DNA from 3 places in the Paenibacillus sp. R14(2021) genome. Region 1 is predicted to be linked to each of the others. Evidence: riboswitches for the same ligand, from Rfam matches in the RefSeq annotation. Region 1 holds a riboswitch; each other region holds the start of a gene.
The links. A riboswitch is a leader RNA that binds a small molecule or an ion and turns the genes downstream of it on or off. The one in region 1 is predicted to bind ZMP and ZTP.
Positions count from the first base shown of each region.

Region 1 (6,838 bases):
CAGCTCCTTGCGTTTGACGTATTTGAGATCGTCGAGTTCCTCCTGCAATTTAGCGAACCCTTCTTTGGTCAATACCACTTCTTCGTTCTTCGACATATATCGTTACCGCTCCCGTTCCTTGTGATGCCTCTATCTTAACCCATTTCGGGCGGTTTGTCCGAGTAATCCCAACATTTACCCCATCAAAATAGTCTTAACCAAAGCGTCCTGCCCTATAAGGCCGAACAGCAAAAAGACATCTGCATCCAGATGTCTCATCATTCCTGCTAGATATGACGCTTCCTCACATTAGATATCGATCGCCACATGCGTCTTGCTGTAATGGCTCACGCCGCCGCTGCCGACCCACACCTTGCCGCCTTTCCTGAACGTAAGCAGCTTCGACGCGCCTGTCGAGAGCAGCACGGTCACCGAGGCGCCCGTACGTTTGGCTTCGTACACGAAGTACCCCGAACGGATGACGTAAGAATCCCAGTTCCGATCGAACTCCGAGCGAACCACGCGATTGGAATAGACCTGATTTTCCCGGTTCATTGCCTTTGTCTTTGCCATATCCCCGCTATCATCCCTCTCACTAATAAGTAACTAGAATATCTTATTCTGAGAGATTCAATTCGGTTTGGGCAGCTGACCGGTTACCCGGAAGCTTTCATTTGTTTACTCCGCAGCTGCCCGCAGGCTGCATCGATATCGGTTCCATGCTCCAACCGTACGCTTACGCTCACACCTTGTTTCTTGAGCGTGTCGTAGAAGCCTTTAATCGATTCCTGTTCACTTCGCTGGTATTGACTGTGTTCATCAACAGGATTGTACGGAATTAGATTCACATTGACGTTCGGCCGGCGGCCGCCGATCAGCTCTGCAAGCTCCAGCGCCTGCTCGCCGGCGTCGTTAACGCCCCGCAGCAAAATGTATTCCAGCGTTATGCGGCGCTTGTTCTTGCTGATGTAATAATCGATCGCCGCCATTAGTTTCTCGATTGGAATCGCCCGGTTGATCTTCATAATCCGCGTGCGCAGCTCGTTGTTCGGCGCATGAAGCGAGATCGCCAGGTTGACGCCTAAATTCCGGTCCGTGAATGCAATAATCTTGTCGGCCAAGCCGCTTGTTGATACCGTGATATGCTTGGCGCCGATCGCCAGCCCCTTGTGATCCTTGATTACGTCAAGGAAGTCGACGAGGTTCTCAAAATTATCGAACGGTTCGCCGATGCCCATAACAACCACATGGCTGACCCGTTCTCCTTGGCCGGCAGCATCCAAATACAGCTGCACCTTCATGATTTGCTCGGCGATTTCGCCCGCAGACAAGTCACGGCTCTTGCTGAGCAGACCGCTCGCGCAGAAGCTGCATCCGATATTGCAGCCCACCTGCGTGGTTACGCAGACGGACAAGCCAAACTTATGCCGCATCAGTACCGTTTCAATGAGATTGCCGTCCTGCAGCTTAAACAGAAACTTCACGGTCCCGTCCGAGGATTCCTGTTTGGTATGCTCGGTCATCGTCACGAACGTATAGTGCTCTGCGAGCAGCGCAAGACTTGCTGCATTCACATCGGTCATCGCTTCGAATGCCGTGACCCGCTTCCGATAGAGCCACTCCCACACCTGCAAGGCTCTAGACCCCTTGTGTCCGTTCTCCAGCATCCAACCGCTCAGCTGTTCCCGCGTCATTCCGTATATAGAAGGTTTGTTCATACCTGATCCTCTTTTCACTAACCAACGTCTCTCGTTACCTCCAATCATTTTCCCAAAATTCAAGCAGGAAAACAAGGGTGGAACACTTTTTGCCAAATGGGCGGCCCGCCGACGATAACGCCTCGTTTTTCCTATTAACGCCCATCCGCCTTCCGCAGCCCCGTCCTCCCACGGCAGAAAACCCTTGAACCGGCGGCAGTGCCGGCCCAAGGGCTTCCTTTCATCCTATGGCGGATGCGCCGGAATAATACGGGTAATGCATCTGCTCCTGCACCCGGCGGGTGAAATCTCTGTCCGTCAGCGACTCGACGACATACAGACCGAGGTCGATCGATGCCGAGACACCGCCGCCCGTAAATACGTCGCCGTCCCGCACGAAGCGTTCCTTGACGACCTCGGCGCAGTAAGGCTGAAGCAGCTCATAGGCAGAAGCGTTCGTCGTGGCCCGCTTCCCCTGCAGTAATCCCGCTGCCCCCAGCAGCAGAGCCCCTGTGCAGACAGACACCTTCATCTCCGCTTCCCGGGCCGTTCGAAGCCAGGACAGGAAGCCTTCGTCGTACTGCAATCTGCGCGTCGGCATGCCGCCGGGCACAAAGACCAAATCATAACCCGACAGATCCGGCTTTACATGCGAAATGCTGATCGACATGCCGCGGTCATCCGTTATTCGGGACTGATCCGCGCAATAATGCCAGATCATGTCCGCATCGGCGCCCAGGACCCTCATCCATGTTATCGCTTCCTGGAAACCTGAAAAATCCAGCAGCGTGAACCCGTCAAACAACACATAAGCCAGCTTCATCCTCGACACCTGCCCTCTCCATGCATCATATAGAGAAATCAAAAAAGCATCCGATTCATGAGAATCGCATACTTTTGCCCAGGCGTACGGCCGTTTGCTGCGTGCTCCCTCATGGTTATCCATGTTTACGCCAGTCACACGCAGGTTGAATTTTCTATTATTTTACATCCATTCCACTGGATATACAAGAGCTGCTATACGCAGTCTGCATAAAACCAGCAATCGTTCTTGCCCCTTGTCTTCGCCTCGTACATGGCCTGATCCGCACGCTGTAGAATAGCTGCTGCATCCCCGCCGTCCTGCGGGAAGACCGCAATGCCGATGCTCGCCGACACGTTGATTCGCTGTCCGTTTATCCGATCGAGCTGGCCCATTGCCGCAATAATAGCGCGTGCCATGCTATCTAGAAGCTGAGTATCCGCAGCCTCTTCGATCAGCACGACAAACTCGTCGCCCGCCCATCGCGCGCTTATGCCGTACGTACCGACGCAGTCCCGAAGAATAACGGCGGTCTCCTGCAGCAGGCGGTCGCCCATCTCGTGCCCCAGCGTATCGTTCACGCGCTTGAAGCCATCCAGATCCATGAAGAACACCGCGAACGGGACGTTCTCTTCCCTCCCGCGATTTACAGCCTCTTGTATGCGCTGGGAGATATATCGCCGGTTCGGCAGCCCCGTCAAATCGTCGTAATGCGCCTTGCGCTCCTCATCCGTTCGGTCGCTGAACATGAACAAATGCCCGTGGAGGAGCTGTCCGTCCTCGCTCGCGATCGGACTGACGTAGCATTCATAATAACGCGCCGCACCGCCCTCCAGCTGAAACGCGGCACGCTCCCGAAACGGTGGCAGCCGCTGCTCGAAATACGCTTCTATTCGCCTGTCCAACGTACCGTAAGAAACCCGCAGGTCCCGGCAGTAATCCGCCAGTTGCTGCCCCGCTGCAAGCGTGCGGCCGAACATGTCCGCGAACCGTTGGTTCGCGAACAGCACCCTGCCCTCTTCATCGCACATTGCAATCGCTTCGTGTCCGGACTCCAGCATCCGCTCGATGATTTTATTCTGCTCGGCAATCTTCTGCTCGGCGATCCGGCTCTGGACGAAGAGTTTCTTGAACCGGCTTTCGCTGTCGGTAACCTGATTGTAAAGCTCCGTCATTCGGTAATACATTTTGGTAAATTCATATATCATGCCCGCGAGCACGATGTTGGCGCATACGAACGTATCCATCTTAGAAATGTACCACCCCAGGCTGAACCGCTCGCCGCCGCACAGGACAATGCCGACATCCAGCAACGTTGCAAGCAGCGCCACGCATAGCCATGACGCCGTTACCGTGCTGCCTCTCGTCGACCGGAAGTAGGCGATGAGTGCCGCCAAGCTGATCAGCAGCACCGGCAGGCAGATCGCGAACAGGAAGAACGGCGTTATTCTGCCGTGGTCCATCACCACGGGCAAGCTGCGCTGAGCACGAATGACCCCCGTCGTAATAAGCGCGACAAGCAGCAAGGTGCCGCCGAACACCAGCGCCGTCCAGTTTCGCCCTTGACGCGGGCTGAAGGCCATTCCGCCGTATTTCTTCTCGATGAATACGTGCAGCAGAATGGCGATCGGGAATCCCGCATGCCAGAAGGCATAGAGATATTCCGGTACCTGCTGCTCCGCATGCCACAAGGGCGGCCGGTGCTCCAGTGTGCCCGGAAATGTGAGCAAATACGCGGTGGCCATGCCGGCCGAGTACAGGTAGCCGGCAGCGAGCACCAGAATGGACGGCGCACGGCATACCCGGAACTGGCTGTACAGCACGAATACGGTGATCAGCTCGAAGCAGATCACCGCGGCGAACAGCGCAGGCTGAAGCGTCCCGGTACGCGGGAAGCGCAAATGCGCGTACGGCGCGCCGGCCAACGTAATCGCAGCCACGATTGCGCCGATGATGAAGGCGAATCGGCGCTGAGAAGGGCTTGCTTGCAAGGTGAATAACGTATACGCCGGGGTTGCGGCGGCTTGCTGGTTGTTCATGTAAACCTCCCTGACCTTGTTCCAATACTGACATCATTCGACATAAGCATAATAAAACCTTTTCCGTAGTGATTAGAAGGAAAACGGGGAGCATCCGATCATCGCACAGCTGGCCGCGACCGGTCGTGTACGCATTTCGTTCATCCTGCCTTAACCTAATAGAAAGTGCCCGCCCCGCAAGGGCAGGCACTTTCTATTTCGTCACACTATACTTTGAAGCGCGTTACCGCCTGCTGCAGCTCGCTCGACATCAAGCTCAGCTCGTCCGCCGTATGCGATACTTTGGACATGGCATCCTGCTGGCCTTCGGCGGCGGTGGAAATTTCCCCGGCCAGCTCCGACGTTTGCCTGGACAGCTCGGCGAGCTCCGCAATGGAAGCCGAAACTTCCTCGGAGCTCGCCGACATCTGCTCGGAGACGGAATAGACATCCATCATCTGATCCGCGACCTTTTGCACCGTCTGTGACAGATGCTGGAACGTGTCGTCGGTCTGCTCGGCCACCTGCTTCATGGCGAAGACCTCGCCTAAGCCTTGGTCAATGGCGACGACGGCCGCCTGCGTCTCGTGCTGCACGCGCTCGATGAGCTCGGCAATACGCTCGGCCGACAGCTTCGACTGCTCAGCCAAATTACGAATCTCGCCCGATACGACGGCGAAGCCCCTGCCGTGCTCGCCTGCTCTTACCGCCTCGATAGAAGCGTTCAACGCAAGAAGATTCGTCTGCTTCGTTACGTTCGCGATCAAATTCGTCACTTCGCCGATTTCCACGGACATGGCGCGCAGCCGTTCGATGGCTTCGACCGTCTGCTTCACCGTGCTCATAACGCCCGTGATTTGGTTCATATTGACCTGCATCTGATCGTTGCCTTCACCAGCTCGCTGCCTGGCATCGCTCGAAGCATCCGAGGCATACCCGGCCGATTCCGCAACGCGTCCGATACCGATTGCCATTTCCTCCATGGCGCGGCTGCTTTCCTGCGTCCCCTGGTACTGCTTCGCCGAACGGTCGGACAGCTGCTCCATGGCACCGGTAATGGATGCCAGCGCATGCACGGAGTTTTGCGCGCCGGCTTGCAGCGTCTCGGAGGCTGCCGAAACTTGGCGGGATGTAGCCGCGATATGTTCAATGAGCGTGCGCAAATTACCGGTCATATGGTTGAAGTACTGGCCCAGCAGGCCGATCTCATCTCGCGAGCGGATGTTAACCTTGCCGGAGAGATCTCCGTCCGCTGCCGCTTCTGCCAGCGCGTTGATCCGTCTTAGCGGACGAAGGAAGAACCGCGTCGACCAGAAAATAATCGTAATGCCGGCAAGCGCCGCGGCAAAACCAATAATGATACTGCGGTTTAATGCTTTAGTTAACGTTTTGGTAATGGTCTCGTAGCTGAAATCCAAGCCAGCGAACGCAATCAATTCGCCTTTACGATCCTTGATCGCGCTGACAACGCTGATCCATTTGCCGAAATCGTCCTTGTAGGCCACCGTACGTCCGACGCCTTCCTTCTCCGCCTGCTCCAGCGCGGCCAGCAGCTCCGGCTGGGGCACATAAGGCTCCGCAGGCTTCTCATCCGCGTAGAGCTCGGAATTCGACAATAAATTAAGCAGCGCCGGCTCTCCCTTATCCTTGATCCACTCGGGATAGAACAGATACGCGTTCTCGATCAGGTCGGAAGCCGATGCGCGGTCCATCTCTTCTTGAACATGGATGACCTCCGGGACGGAGGTATATGCCGTGGGGTTCTTCTTAAGCTCCGTCTTCGACTTGTCGATCTCGTCCAGCTCCAGCATCAGAGGCGAATGGAACATGCTCTCCAGACCCATCAGCTCTTCCAAGACTTGTTTCTTCTGCTCCTGATAGGAGATCGTTGTAAGCAACACGCATAGAACCAAGTAACAGGTCCCTGCAATGAGTGAAATTCGGAAGGCTAAGGAGCGAAAATAGCCTACTGATGATTTGGATTTCTTGACCCGCTGAACGACTGACATGATAGCTTGAAGCACCTCCGATAATAGTTCGATCTTACTAGAAACATACCCCAATTTGGTTTTATGGTCAATTATGTAAGCGGATTTTGTCGAATAAAGCCGTATCGTGACGGATTTCGACTGATGGCGTTCATGACCGCATGACTAAACCAAAAAACCCCCGCGCCGCTTCGAACGAGCGGGTTGGAGGTTGACACGGGCAATTTGGTATACTGGATCCAGCCATGTTTCATCTGCGAAGGAGTATCTGTCATGCTGTTAAATAAAGGTGAAATTTTATTTCGTCAAGGAGAATCCGGACCGCTCTTTCATCTGCGCAGCGGCCTGCTCAAG
Region 1 is NZ_CP080269.1:3,841,657-3,848,494, forward strand. Features, by position in the region: gene greA (transcription elongation factor GreA) at 1-96, opposite strand, end outside; gene KXU80_RS17855 (hypothetical protein) at 289-552, opposite strand; gene rlmN (dual-specificity RNA methyltransferase RlmN) at 636-1,697, opposite strand; gene KXU80_RS17865 (DJ-1/PfpI family protein) at 1,918-2,499, opposite strand; ZMP/ZTP riboswitch at 2,569-2,647, opposite strand; gene KXU80_RS17870 (diguanylate cyclase domain-containing protein) at 2,694-4,517, opposite strand; gene KXU80_RS17875 (methyl-accepting chemotaxis protein) at 4,724-6,505, opposite strand; gene KXU80_RS17880 (Crp/Fnr family transcriptional regulator) at 6,758-6,838, shown strand, end outside.

Region 2 (6,838 bases), 710 kb from region 1:
ATCGGCTGTGATGCCTTGCAGGTCTACGACCTCGAAGTGAAGCGTACGCTTATAGGTCAAGCCGTAACGCTCGTACGTGAACACGGCATCCGTCTCTCCGGTTCCTAAGGCCTCGAAGCCGCTGTCCACGTTGACATCCACGATGCCCGGCTGCGAGAACGTCCACTGGCCTTCCGCCGGGAAGGTGTCGCCCGTCGTATCCAACGCGAACGGCTTCAGCTCGTAAGGCGCTTGCCCCTTGTACAGTCTGAAGGACGCGTCGTCGAAGTACCACAAACGTTCGTAAGTCCGGAAGCCGATGTCGAGCACGTCCGGCTGATCCGGCTGCTCGGTAACGGCCACGTTCACGATCGTCGGCGTAAAATCGCCGTATCCGACGGTAAGCGTCGTTCTGCCGAACTTCTGATAGCCCGGAAGCGGAATCTCGTTCCCGGTCGATTTTCCGAGGATGCTGACGGCGCCGTTCTCACTCACCACGTCGGCAATTTCGGTATCATAGACCGACCATGCTGCTTGGTCGCTCACGTCCTCCGTCGTGCCGTCGCTCTTGACAGCGAGCAGCTGGACGGGGTATTTGGCCCCTTTTTGCACCAAAATCTTCGTCGTTGACAGAAGCAGCGCGTCAACCGTCGGTTCCGCTGCCGCGCCTTCGTCCGCCACTCTGACGTTGGAGGAGAAGTCGCCTTCCTTAACTGTTACCCGAACCGCGATGACCGCGCCGTCCAGTACCAGATGCACGCGGGTAGAGCCAGGAGCCACCGGCGTCAAGACGCCGTCCTTGACCGTCACCACGCCGGCATCCTGCGTCGACCACTTGCCTTGCGCCGTTACGTCCGCGCTCGTGCCGTCACTGTAGGCAGCCTGAACGGTGACCGTGCGAGGACCTGCCGTAACATCCAGCGTTATTTTTGGATCGCTTACGGTAACACCGGTAATCTGCTTCGGTGTCTCTGTAACCGGCGGCAATCCTTCGGAAGCTGCCACCTCAATCGTGACTGATTGCTGCTGTCCGCCATACGACACCTCGATGGCTGCCGTTCCTTTGCCGACAGCTGTGATCTCGCCCTTGCGGTTGACGGAGACCACCTGCGGGTTGGCCGAGCGGTAGACAGCGGCCTGCGTTTTATCCAGCTTCTCGCCGCCGGACATGACCGCTTCGACCGACAACGCTTCATGCTTGCCGAGCTGCAAATTCAGAGAGTCGGGGGTCACGGAAAGAGAGACCGCCGTCTTTGGTTCCGCTTGCTTCACGATGACAGGAATAATAGCAATTTCATCCTTGTAGATCGCGCCGAGAACGGCCGATCCGACGGATTCGGCAACGATCGTACCGTTGTCGCTGTGGTAGGCTACCGATGCATCGGAAGCGAGCCAGTCGCTGCCCGCGATCTTGGACGTGACGTCCTCCACCGTGCCGTCATTGTAAATGGCTTTGATGATTGGCGATTGAACAGGTTTTCCATCCTTAATTTCCACGTAGGTCGGCTCGGCCACCAAATTCAGCACCTTGTTGGCGGCGGCTGCCTTCGTTACCGTCACGTTGAACGTGAAGGGTTCGAGTGCTAAATAATGGCCCGTAATGGTCGTCGTGCCTTCCTTGCCGCCTGCAAAAATGCGGCCGGAATCGTTGATGGTCGCGATGGACTTATCCGCTACGGTCCATTCAATATCGCCCGTGACGTCATCGGCGTTATAGTTTTGGCCTGTCCGAGGATCCTCGGAGTAAACGCCCATGATCGTAATTTCCTGATAGCTCCGAGGCGGGAGCGAAACAGGAGTGTCGAGCTCCAATTGCGCCATCATGTCCGGCGTAAACCGCTCCAGCTTGAACGGTCCGCCGACGAATACCTGCACGGCATTGACGAGCAGGCCGTCGTCGTAGCCGTCTTCGCCTTCCGTGCCGGACGGCGCTGTATACTTATACTCGAAATAAATATAGGTCATGCCTTTGCCGACCGGCGTAATAACGCCGTTCTGGTCTACCGTAGCAATGGATTCGTCTTTCGAATACCATTTGCCCAGATTCGTCACCTCGTAACGATCCTGATCGGGATATTCCAGGTCCGCGTAGATCTTATGCGGCACGTCGGTCTCCATGATCTTCAGCACGTCTTCCGACATCAGAAGACCGAACAACTGAAACGGAATCGGGTCCTTCTGAACGGTGACCGCGATCGACAGCGTCGGCATGCTGCCGTATTTCACGCGGATGAATGTCGAAGCGCCGCCCTTAATGCCCTTGATCATGCCGTGTGACACGGTCGCTACCTCGGCATCGTCCGTGCTCCAGACGGCATCGGCCGTAATATCCCGCGTTGACCCGTCCGTGAACGTTCCATGCAGATGAAGCGGATAGTTCGTGTCCGCCTCGACGAACACGTTCAACGTGGACAGCAGGTATGTGACAAGCGTCGGTTCCAAAGGCTCTGCCGCTTCCGGCGCTCCGGCGCCCGCGGTGATCGTAACAGGAACGTTGACGACGGCGTCGCCGAGATTGAGGCGCACTTCCGTCGTTCCGGCCGCTTTGGCCGTAATGACGCCCCGGTTGACAACGGCGACGGCGGGATTCATAGACATCCAGACGCCTTGCGTTGTCACGTCTTTCGCCGAACCATCCTTGTACTTCGCTTCGACCGTCACCGGATGGCTTCCCTCCGATAAGGCGAAAGCAACATTTGTCTCGCTTGGCGTCAGCGTATCGAACTGCGCAGCCGCTGCATTCTGGACGGCCGGTTGTTCATGCGCGGTTCCCGGCTCGACGCCGATACTCGTGCTTGGCGAGGCAGAAGCCATGCTGCCGAACAACGAACTAATGAGTACGGCTAATACTAGCGATAATGATAGAGCTTTTCTGACAACCTTCCGATGATGCATGACTTTCCTCCTAAATCAATTTTATATGTAACCCTTTTCAAAGAAAGGTTCATATATACCCAAAAGAACTTCCGTCCTACCTACAAGAAGATAAGTATATTTAATTAAATTACACACAAAACACTTAATTTTCTGAATCTTTACTCAGCTAGATAATACCCGAACATTTTCCATTTATCAATCATTTCTTTGCTAAAACTTATCATTTAACTGCCATAGAACTAGTTTCAACCCCTATTTTAGGTATTTGGATACAACATTATGTCATAATTTATCACATATTGACGTAAGATTACCTCCTCTCCGTGCCTGATAAGCAGAAAGAGGCAAGGGGAACCCCCTCGCCTCTCATCTATTGCTTTCTGGCTAAGAAACAACGTTTTGATCGTCGTTCATAGGCTGAATTCAAAGCCTCCGTAGATTGTAATGTCGAGGCTGTACAGCCATTCTGCAAAGTCCTTCTCAACCCCCGAACTTCTCCGCCGCATGCACCGTGTGCTTGAGCAGCATCGCAATCGTAACCGGTCCGACGCCCGCGGGAACCGGGGTGATGGCACTAGCCTTCGCCAAGCAAGCCTCATAATCCGCATCGCCGACATTCCCGGGGTTATACCCGGCATCAATCACGACCGCGCCGGGCTTGATCCAGTCGCCCTGCACGAATTTCGGCTTGCCGACGGCCGCGACGACGATATCCGCCAGGCGCACCATCGCGGCCAAGTTCGAGGTTCGCGAATGGCAGGTCGTGACCGTCGCATCCGCATTCAGCAGCATGGCCGACACCGGCTTGCCGAGGATGGGGCTCCTGCCGATAACAACGGCATGCTTGCCCCGAACGGGCAGCTTGTAATATGCCAGAATCGCCATTATGGCCGCAGGCGTGCACGACGGATAATCCGCGAATCCGAACGCGTTCTGCGCATAGCCGAGCGCCGTTACGCCGTCCACGTCCTTCTCGATCGCGATCGCCTCGAACGCCGCGCGCTCGTCGATGTGGTGCGGAACGGGATGCTGCAGCAGGATGCCGTGCACGGAACGATCCTCGTTCAGCCCCCGAATGGCGGCGATCAGCGTTTCCGTTGATGTGCTTGCAGGCAGCTCGACGCGCATGGACGTAATCCCGAGCCGCTTGCACGCATTGCCTTTCATTCGCACGTAAGTCGCCGACGAAGGATCATCCCCGACCAGAATCGTCGCCAGGCAGGGCGTAATGCCGCGCTCCTTCAGCTGCTTGATGCGTTCCTCCAACTGAAGCTTAATGCTGTCTGCAACGGCATTGCCGTCCAAATTCAACTTTTCCCCGTTTACCATGTTCGTTCATCCTTCCAGAATGAGATGGTCTCAAGAAAACAGAAAGAGGCAAGGGGATCTCCCCTTACCTCTGCCCAGGCGTACGGCCGTATGAACGATGTGCTCCCCCGCGGTTCCCCGCGTTACGCCAGTCACACTCGCTTACCTCTATCGATTATTATAGTCCTGCGGAGGACCGACTATCAATCCCGATCTATCCGCTTCTTCCGGCATAAGCGGGGCTTGCCAGACGCTACACCGTATATGTCACCATCTTCGCATACGCATCCGGATGCATATAGGCCTCGGCCTGCTCGATCTTGTTCGATTGGATAAACATCCGCACGAGCGAGCTGCTCGTCTGAATGTCCTTCGTGTACGGCGAGAGGTAGACGGTATCCGCTTTGGTCGTGCAGCGCATATATTGCTCCAGCTGCAGCTCGTATTCGAGATCCGTGGAGTTGCGGATGCCGCGAATGACGGCCTTGACGTCATTCGCGTTCACGTAATCGGCCACGATGCCTTCGTACGGAACAACTCGCACATTGTCCATACCCGACACGGATAGCTGCACGAGCTCCGTTCGCTGCGCGATATCGAAATCATGCTTTTTGCCCCGATTGTTCGCGATAATGACATGCACCTCTTCAAACAGGCTTCCCGCCCGCTCGATGACCGAGATATGCCCCAGTGTAATGGGATCGAAGCTTCCTGCGTAAACAACTCTCATGCCTGTTCCTCGCTCGGTACGACGGCATCGCGAATTTGCTCGAAGGTAAGCGGCGTATAGTCCCAATGCTCCACGCAGGCGTTGAAATAGTTGATGCCCGCATACTTCTGCCCATGAATATGGCCGTGTACGTTCACGTACGGCATATGCTTGTTCATATACATCGGCTCATGCGAGAGAAAGAAGAAATCCTTGTAGATGATCGGATGCTCGCTCACTTCATCGAAGCCGACATCCAGCCACCAGCTGCGTGAACGGCCGCGGTCATGGTTGCCGAGAATAAGATGCTTATAACCGTTCAGCCGCTCCACGATCGCCTTCGTCCGCTCTCGGTTCAAGAATGAAAAGTCGCCCAAATGAAACACTTTGTCCTCTTTGCCGACGACCGCATTCCACTTCTCGATCATCGACTCGTTCATCTCCTCCGCATGCGCGAACGGCCTCGATTCGAAGTCAATGATTGCTTGATGACCAAAGTGATGGTCGGATATGAAAAACACCTTCTGCATCGTGAGACCACCTCTCCCTACGTAATCGGATTCATCTGCCCCGGTATTAGGACGTGCCTCCCGGAACAAGCAGCACCTTCGAGACATGACCCGGTTGATTGAGCAGCTTCTCGAACCAGTACCCGCCTTCGTGCAGGGGCGCTTCCACGACCCCTTCGGACAGCCCCATCCGGCCTTCCGCGATCCACTTCAGCGCCGTTTGAAAATTCAAGGACGAATAGGCAAACGCGCCGGTCATCGACACCTCGCTGCGTATCGCAATATTGACCGGCAGCACGGATTCTTCCTCGTGCAGGCCCGTGAATACGGTGCGTCCGCCGCCTTTGCAGGCCAGCACAGCCTGCTTGCGCGTTAAGCCTGCGCCAACGGCGTCGATTGCAGCGTTAACGCCTGCTCCGCCCGTCAGACGCTTCACTTCCTCCAGCGTATCGACGGCCGAGGGACAGATCAGATGCTTCGCGCCCAGCGCGCGGGCAATACCGAGGCGATCCTCGTTCATATCGACGACAATAATCTCTCGCACGCCGTATTGCTGCACGGCTTGCAGCGCAAGCAGGCCGATCGGGCCCATCCCGAGGATGAGCACCGTATCGGCCGGTTTGGGCGCAGCAAGCTCCGCTGCGCGAATCGCACAGGCGGCAGGCTCCGTCATGGCGGCCTGCCGGAGGGTCACCTCATCCGGCAGCGCATAGACGAACGCGGCCGGAAGCTTCACGTATTCCGCGTTGCTGCCAGGCAGCGCCGCGGACAATAATTGGCGCGACAAGCACAGCTGCTGCCTGCCGCTAAGGCAGGGCTCGCAATGCCCGCAGGTAACGAGCGGGTTCGCGGTGACGCGCTGACCGATGCGCCACCTGCCGCCCGCCTCCGCCCGGCCGCCAATGGCGGCAATCGTGCCGGAGAATTCGTGGCCGAAGATCATCGGCGGCTTGCGCAGTGTGTTTTTGCCCAGGTATCCGCTCAGCTCCGAACCGCATATGCCGGAGTACGCGACCCGGATCACGATGTCGTCTTCTCCTGCGGCGGGAAGACCGACTTCCCGGATTTGCATGACTTTAGGACCTTCGTACATGAGTGCCTGCATCTGCATAATCTCCTCTCCGCTTCTAACGTCGCCCTTTGCCAAGGCTGCTTCGCTTCGATGTCAGGGCTTGATTTTGCTGTCGATGCTTGATGCCAGTTCGTCTACGCTTACCCGCCCGTAGAGAACCGCCGATGCCAATCGGTAGAACTCGCTGCTTGCTTCCCCCGGAATAAGCGTATCGAAGCCGAGACTCGTCCAGCCCTTGTTGATCCAAGACAACGACTCTTGGGTGATGGCATTGTCGATCTTGGTGAGATCCGCCTTCGTATTCGCGGGGATGTCGCCCGTGTCCTTGTAGTATTCCATTTGAAATTCACCGCTCGTGATGAATTCAACGAATTTAACCGCTAG
Region 2 is NZ_CP080269.1:3,127,215-3,134,052, forward strand. Features, by position in the region: gene KXU80_RS14615 (S-layer homology domain-containing protein) at 1-2,874, opposite strand, end outside; gene KXU80_RS14620 (bifunctional 5,10-methylenetetrahydrofolate dehydrogenase/5,10-methenyltetrahydrofolate cyclohydrolase) at 3,337-4,185, opposite strand; ZMP/ZTP riboswitch at 4,251-4,330, opposite strand; gene coaD (pantetheine-phosphate adenylyltransferase) at 4,418-4,894, opposite strand; gene KXU80_RS14630 (phosphoesterase) at 4,891-5,403, opposite strand; gene KXU80_RS14635 (zinc-dependent alcohol dehydrogenase) at 5,450-6,487, opposite strand; gene KXU80_RS14640 (ABC transporter substrate-binding protein) at 6,548-6,838, opposite strand, start outside.
Region 2: another riboswitch for ZMP and ZTP. It lies ahead of KXU80_RS14620 (bifunctional 5,10-methylenetetrahydrofolate dehydrogenase/5,10-methenyltetrahydrofolate cyclohydrolase); the one in region 1 lies ahead of KXU80_RS17865 (DJ-1/PfpI family protein).

Region 3 (6,838 bases), 120 kb from region 1:
CGCAGCTCGCGGAATTGACGGAGCCGCTCGCAACCGAAGCTGCCGCGCAGCTGGCCGGACGGCTCATGGACCGCTTCTGGCCGGGGCCGCTCACGTTCGTGCTGCCGGTGAAGCCCGGGGCGGTATCGCCGCGTGTGACCGCCGGGCTGGACACCGTTGCGGTGCGGATGCCCGCGCATCCCGTCGCGCTTGCGCTGATTGCGGCGTCGGGCTGCCCGCTCGCCGCGCCGAGCGCGAACCGTTCGGGCCGCCCGAGCCCAACGCTGGCTTCGCATGTACGCGACGATCTGGACGGCCGCATCGACGGCATCGTCGACGGCGGGGCAGCGGGTGTCGGCTTGGAATCCACCGTCGTCGAGATCGTGGACGGCGGAACGGTTCGCATGCTGCGTCCGGGCGGGGTCACCGCTGAAGCCCTGCGGGAAGCAGGCGCTGAGGTCGTCTACGACGCGGTTGCCGCGCCGGAGAGCAGCTCGAACGCGGCAGACGCGCAAGCGCCCCGCTCGCCCGGCATGAAATACGCGCATTACGCGCCGCAAGGGCTCATGCAGCTGGTCAAAGGCGACGCCGAAGCGGTCTCCGCCTGGATCGGGGCGCAGGTCCGCGAGGCGCGCAAGAACGGCGAGCGCACGGGCGTGCTCGCCTTCGCCGAGCATGCCGCTCGGTACGACGCCGACTGCGTGCTCGTCGTCGGCAGCCTCGCGCGGCTTGATTCCGTCGCGCACGGCTTATACGCCTCGCTGCGCGAGTTCGATGCGCAGGGCATTCAGCGCATCTGGGCCGAGACGTGCCCCGAGCAAGGCATCGGGCACGCGCTGATGAACCGCTTGGCCAAAGCCGCCGGCCACGCGGTCATCGAGGTCTAGCGGGCGGCAGACCTCGCCCGCCTGGGCCGCCCGCGCATCCGAGGCTCAGGCTGATGCGCCGCAATCGCGTGCCTGCAATGCTGCCCTGAGCGCAAACCGCCGGGGGGGGCCATTCCCTCGCACTTCGGCGTCTCCCAGCCCAGCCGCCTTGTCCCGCCTCTGGGTCATCTTTCCAATCTTGTCCGCATATGCTTGGAGGAGATAGCGGACAAGGAGTGAGTGGAATGTTGGAGGCGGGCATGGATACCGGGCAGCTGCTTACGCTGATCATTATCGCGGTAGCGCTCGGCATGGATGCTTTTTCCCTTGGCGTGGGTATCGGGCTCAAAGGCATACGGATGCTGGAAATTCTCAAGCTGAGCGCCATTATTGCAATTTTTCACATCATTATGCCGCTGATGGGCATCTTTATGGGTAACTACGTCGGGGCCCTGCTCGGGAGCGTGGCAACCTCGGCGGCTGGAGGCTTATTGCTTCTGCTCGGCGGCCATATGATCTACAGCTCGCTTCGCGGGGAAGCCGCCCAGTCCATCAATCACCGCAGCTCGTGGGGGATGCTGATCTTCGCGCTCAGCGTCAGTATTGATTCGTTCTCGGTCGGCATCTCGCTTGGGATGTTCGCCGTCGATATGCTGCTGGCCGTGCTCTTGTTCGGCTTTGCCGGCGGCCTCATGTCTATCATAGGACTGTTGATCGGCCGCCGCGTCCGTTCCAGCCTCGGCGAGTATGGCGAGGCGGTCGGGGGCGTCATTCTGCTCACCTTCGGTCTTTTAATCTTATTTTGACAGCCAAGCTAGAGGAGGGAATCACGCATGAAACGAATCTTATTCGTCTGTACCGGCAATACGTGCCGTTCTCCGATGGCGGAGGCCATGCTTCGGTCGCTTGCGCAGAAACGCGGCTTGGCGCTGGAGGTTCGTTCCGCGGGCGTTTCCACGGTCGACGGTCTTCCTGTATCGGCGCACGCGCAGACGGCGCTGCTTCGCCGGGACATTAAACATAACAATGGTTCCACTGCGCTTGAGAATGGCTCCGTTACCTGGGCGGATTTGATCCTGACGATGACGGCAGGCCATAAACGCAATCTGCTGCAGCGATTTCCGGGCGCGGTGGATAAGACCTACACGCTGCTGGAGTTCGTCAACCGCGACGAAGAGCTTCTGCAGCAGATCGCGGAGCTCGAGAGCCTCTATACGGATTGGCAGATGAAGCAGGCGCTCGGCGGCCAGCTGACGAGCGCGGAACGCGCAAGGCTGTTAGAGCTGGAGGGCGGTATTCCGAGCTTCGATATCGCGGATCCGTTCGGAGGGCCGCTGCATGTCTACGAGCAAAGCGCGGACGAAATCGAGAAGGCGCTGATCAAGCTGCTTGATCGTTTGCAGCGTTGAAAAGGGCATGCGGGAATCGCGGTTTTGGATTGATTTTGCCGCCGCGATCCGTTATGATAAAAGCAACTAAAGACGGTTTCCGATGTAACTGGCGACGAAAGTGGGTCCAACCACGGTGGAGCATCGGATCATACGGCCGGTCGCCTGGGCAAAGAGCAGCGTGCGTAAGCATGCTTGCTCTTTTTTCGTCTTTTACGGCGAAATCAGGTATACTAAAACCATTGTGATTCGACATTTTCCGCCAGCGTGCGGTCTCATTGGGAGGTATATGGAATATGAAAATCGCCATCGGAGCAGACCACGGAGGCTACAGCCTCAAGGAAATCGTGGTGCCTTATATACAGTCGCTCGGCCATGAGATCATTGATCTCGGCTGCGATTGCAATGTGTCGGTCGACTATCCGGATTACGCGATGCCGGTATGCGATCATGTTGTGAAGGGAGAGGCCGACCGCGGCATCCTGATTTGCGGCACCGGCATCGGGATGTCGATTGCGGCAAACAAGGTCGCCGGCATCCGCTGCGCGCTCGTTCACGATCTGTTCTCGGCGCAGGCGACGCGGGAGCATAACGACACGAACGTGCTCGCGATGGGCGAGCGCGTGATCGGGCCAGGCGTTGCGCAGGAGATCATCCGCATCTGGCTCGAAACGCCGTTCTCGAACAGCGAGCGCCATGTGGGCCGCCTGAACAAAGTGAAGGCGATCGAGGACAAGTACGCGCATGCGTCTAAAACGGAATAAGGAGCGGATCCACAAGTGAGCGATAGAGGAGCGGCAATGGAATTGTCGCGGCTGTCCCGCGATGTGGAGACCGTGGTCCGCGAGCTCGCGGACGTCTCGGGCCTCCGCGCGGGTCAGCTGCTGGTCATCGGCGTATCGACGAGCGAAGTGCTGGGGCAGAGAATTGGGACCTCCGGCACGATGGAGACGGCGGAAGCGATTTATGCCGGCGTTGAAGCCGTGCGGCGCGAACTTGCGTTCTACCCCGTATTTCAGTGCTGCGAGCATTTGAACCGGGCACTCGTCATGGAAAGGGATGCCGCGGAGCGTTACGGGCTGGAGCTTGTCTCCGCTGTTCCCGTGCGCAGGGCGGGCGGCTCGATGGCAGCTTACGCATTCAATCATTTGCAGGACGCATGCCTGACTGAGACGGTACAGGCGCATGCGGGAATTGACATCGGCGACACGTTTATCGGTATGCATTTGAAGCGCGTGGCCGTTCCGGTCCGTCCTTCCATTCGTTCCATCGGCGAGGCGCATCTGACGATGGCGTACGCCCGTCCTAAGCTGATCGGCGGAGAACGTGCGGTTTACGCGCGACAAACGGAGCAAGAAGCCGTCACAGGCTCCTGCGATTAAATCCACTACGTTAATTATTTTAAGGAGGATATACGAACATGGAAAACCTACGTAAGCAAGATCCGGAAATCTTGAAAGCACTTGGCCTTGAGCTGCAGCGCCAACGCGACAACATCGAGCTGATTGCATCCGAGAACATCGTATCCGAGGCTGTACTTGAAGCAATGGGTTCGGTACTGACGAACAAATACGCGGAAGGCTACCCGGGCAAACGTTACTATGGCGGCTGCGAGCATGTCGACATCGCTGAAGATATCGCGCGCAATCGTGCGAAAGAACTATTCGGTGCCGAGCACGCGAACGTTCAGCCCCACTCCGGTGCACAAGCGAACATGGCTGTATACTTGGCAGCATTGAACCCTGGCGATACCGTTCTGGGCATGAACCTCGCGCACGGCGGTCACTTGACGCACGGCAGCCCGGTTAACGCTTCCGGTATTCTATATAACTTCGTTTCTTACGGCGTAAACGAAAACACGTTCACGATCGATTATGAAGAAGTGCGCAAGCTGGCGTTCAAACACCGTCCGCGCATGATCGTCGCAGGCGCGTCGGCTTACCCGCGCATCATCGATTTCGAAGCGCTCGGTAAAATCGCTGACGACGTAGGCGCGCTGTTCTTCGTCGATATGGCGCATATCGCAGGTTTGGTTGCTGCAGGTCTTCACCCAAGCCCAGTGCCTCACGCGCACTTCGTTACGACGACAACGCACAAGACGCTTCGCGGACCTCGCGGCGGTATGATCCTGTGCCGCAAAGCATGGGCAGCGGCGATCGACAAAGCCGTATTCCCGGGCTCCCAAGGCGGTCCGTTAATGCACATCATCGCGGCCAAAGCCGTTGCATTCGGCGAAGCGCTGCAGCCTTCTTTCAAAACATACGGCAAGAACGTCGTGGACAACGCCAAAGCGCTTGCTGACGCCCTGATTGCCAAAGGCATCAACATCGTCTCCGGCGGCACGGACAACCATCTCATGCTGATCGATCTTCGCAACCTGAACATCACAGGCAAAGACGCGGAGCATGTGCTGGATTCCGTTCAAATCACGGTCAACAAGAACGCGATTCCGTTTGACCCAACAAGCCCGTTCATTACAAGCGGTATCCGCATCGGTACGCCTGCGGCGACTTCGCGCGGCTTGGGCGTGGAAGCGATGGCGACCATTGCGGAAGTTATCGCCATGACGCTTAAGAATCCGAAGGACGAAGCGGTGCTTGAGAAAGCGCGCGGCATGGTCAGCGATCTCGTATCACAGTATCCGCTGTATCCGGGCATGACGTATTAATCATCGGTTCCCCGTTCATCAAACTGCCTGCATCCGTCTGACGACGGTGCAGGCAGTTTTTTTCTGTCCGAAAATCAGATCATTTTCGACAAATCTCGATATAATTATCAACCTTATTGTGGTAAATTTAAGACACTATCAACATAAATGAGGGATATGAATTGGACCACATGCACGGTTCGTACGATTCCGTATTGGTAATTTTCTCTTATCTTGTAGCCGTCGTCGCCTCCTATACCGTTCTCGATTTGGCGGGGAGAATCAGCACCTCCAGGGGAAGGAATCGCTGGCTGTGGCTCTTGTTCGGCGCGGTTGCCATGGGCATGGGCATTTGGTCGATGCATTTTGTCGGAATGCTGGCGCTGTCGTTCACTGTTCCAGTCGCCTATAATCTATGGCTTGTATTCATATCGGTGCTGGTGGCAATAGCCGCATCGTTCGCTGCGCTGCATATTGTCGGCGGCAGCCGGTTCGGTCTTCGCCAGCTCCTCTCCGGTGGGTTTCTGCTCGCGGCCGGTATCTCGGCGATGCATTATATCGGGATGGCGGCGATGCAGGTCGATATCACCTATGATCCGTTATATTTTGCGCTATCCATCGTGATCGCGATTGCCGCCTCCAACGCAGCGCTTTGGCTGTCGTTCTACTTCCGTAAGGAAGGCGGCATAGGAGACGTCTGGAAGAAAATTGGAAGCGGTTTAATTATGGGAGCCGCCGTCGTCGGTATGCATTATACGGGGATGCTGGCCGCCAGCTTTCATATGGGAACCAAGATGGGTATGGCCTCCGGTCAAATGCTGGAGCAGAAATGGCTGGCGTATTTCATCTCGGGCGGCACCTTGTTCACGCTTGGCATGTCGCTGCTTGGGATCTACATCTCCAATCGCTTCTCGTATAAAGACAATGAGATTCAGGAGAAGAGCAATGAGATTTACATGATCAACCTAGAATTAAGGCAGCTGAACGATAACCTCGAGGAGCTTGTTACGGAGCGCACCGCACAGCTGGAGAGGGCGCATGACGAAGCGATCGAAGCCAATCGGGTCAAGAGCCAGTTTCTGGCCAACATGAGCCACGAGCTGCGTACGCCGCTTAACGCCATCATCGGCTACAGCGAAATGCTCAAGGAAGAGGCGGAGGACCTCGGGGAAGTGACCTTCGTCGAGGATCTTGGCAAAATCAGCAAAGCCGGCAATCATCTGCTTGCACTAATTAATGATATCCTGGATATTTCGAAAGTCGAAGCCGGCAAGATGGAGATGTACTACGAAACCTGCGACCTGGAGGAAATGGTGCAGGATGTACTTACGACCGTCCAGCCGCTGATCGTAAGCAACGGCAACCGCCTCGAGACAAGCGCCGTACAAGGCGAGATTACGACGGATATGACGAAGCTTCGGCAAATTCTGATCAATCTGATCAGCAACGCGGGCAAGTTCACCAAGGAAGGCACGATCAGCCTGGACGTCTTCCGCGAGTCCCGCGCCAGTCAAGAGGGCTATGCCTTCCGCATTAAGGATACTGGAATCGGCATGACGACCGAACAGGTGGAGAAGCTGTTCCAGCCGTTTACGCAGGCAGATTCCTCGACCACCCGCAAATACGGCGGAACCGGTCTTGGACTTGCCATCAGCCAGAGCTTTAGCAGCCTGATGGGCGGCAGCATATCGGTCGAAAGCGAGATGGGGGCCGGAAGTGCGTTCACCTGCTGGCTGCCTGTGTCGCCATCCAGCTCGGAGACCATCTCGCCGCAGGCGGTTGAATACGAGGCGGTAGAAATGAATCATGCCAGCATTCTTCTGATTGACGACGAGCCCTACAACCAGCAGCTCATGCGGCGGTATTTCGCCAAAGAAGGCTGGACGATGGCCTTTGCCGAGAGCGGCGAGGAGGGCCTCCGCCTGTCGAAGAAGCTACGCCCGAAGGTGATCTGCCTG
Region 3 is NZ_CP080269.1:3,717,202-3,724,039, reverse strand. Features, by position in the region: gene KXU80_RS17325 (L-threonylcarbamoyladenylate synthase) at 1-866, shown strand, start outside; gene KXU80_RS17320 (manganese efflux pump MntP) at 1,091-1,651, shown strand; gene KXU80_RS17315 (low molecular weight protein arginine phosphatase) at 1,679-2,254, shown strand; ZMP/ZTP riboswitch at 2,329-2,411, shown strand; gene rpiB (ribose 5-phosphate isomerase B) at 2,530-2,997, shown strand; gene KXU80_RS17305 (TIGR01440 family protein) at 3,034-3,615, shown strand; gene glyA (serine hydroxymethyltransferase) at 3,654-4,901, shown strand; gene KXU80_RS17295 (hybrid sensor histidine kinase/response regulator) at 5,072-6,838, shown strand, end outside.
Region 3: another riboswitch for ZMP and ZTP. It lies ahead of rpiB (ribose 5-phosphate isomerase B); the one in region 1 lies ahead of KXU80_RS17865 (DJ-1/PfpI family protein).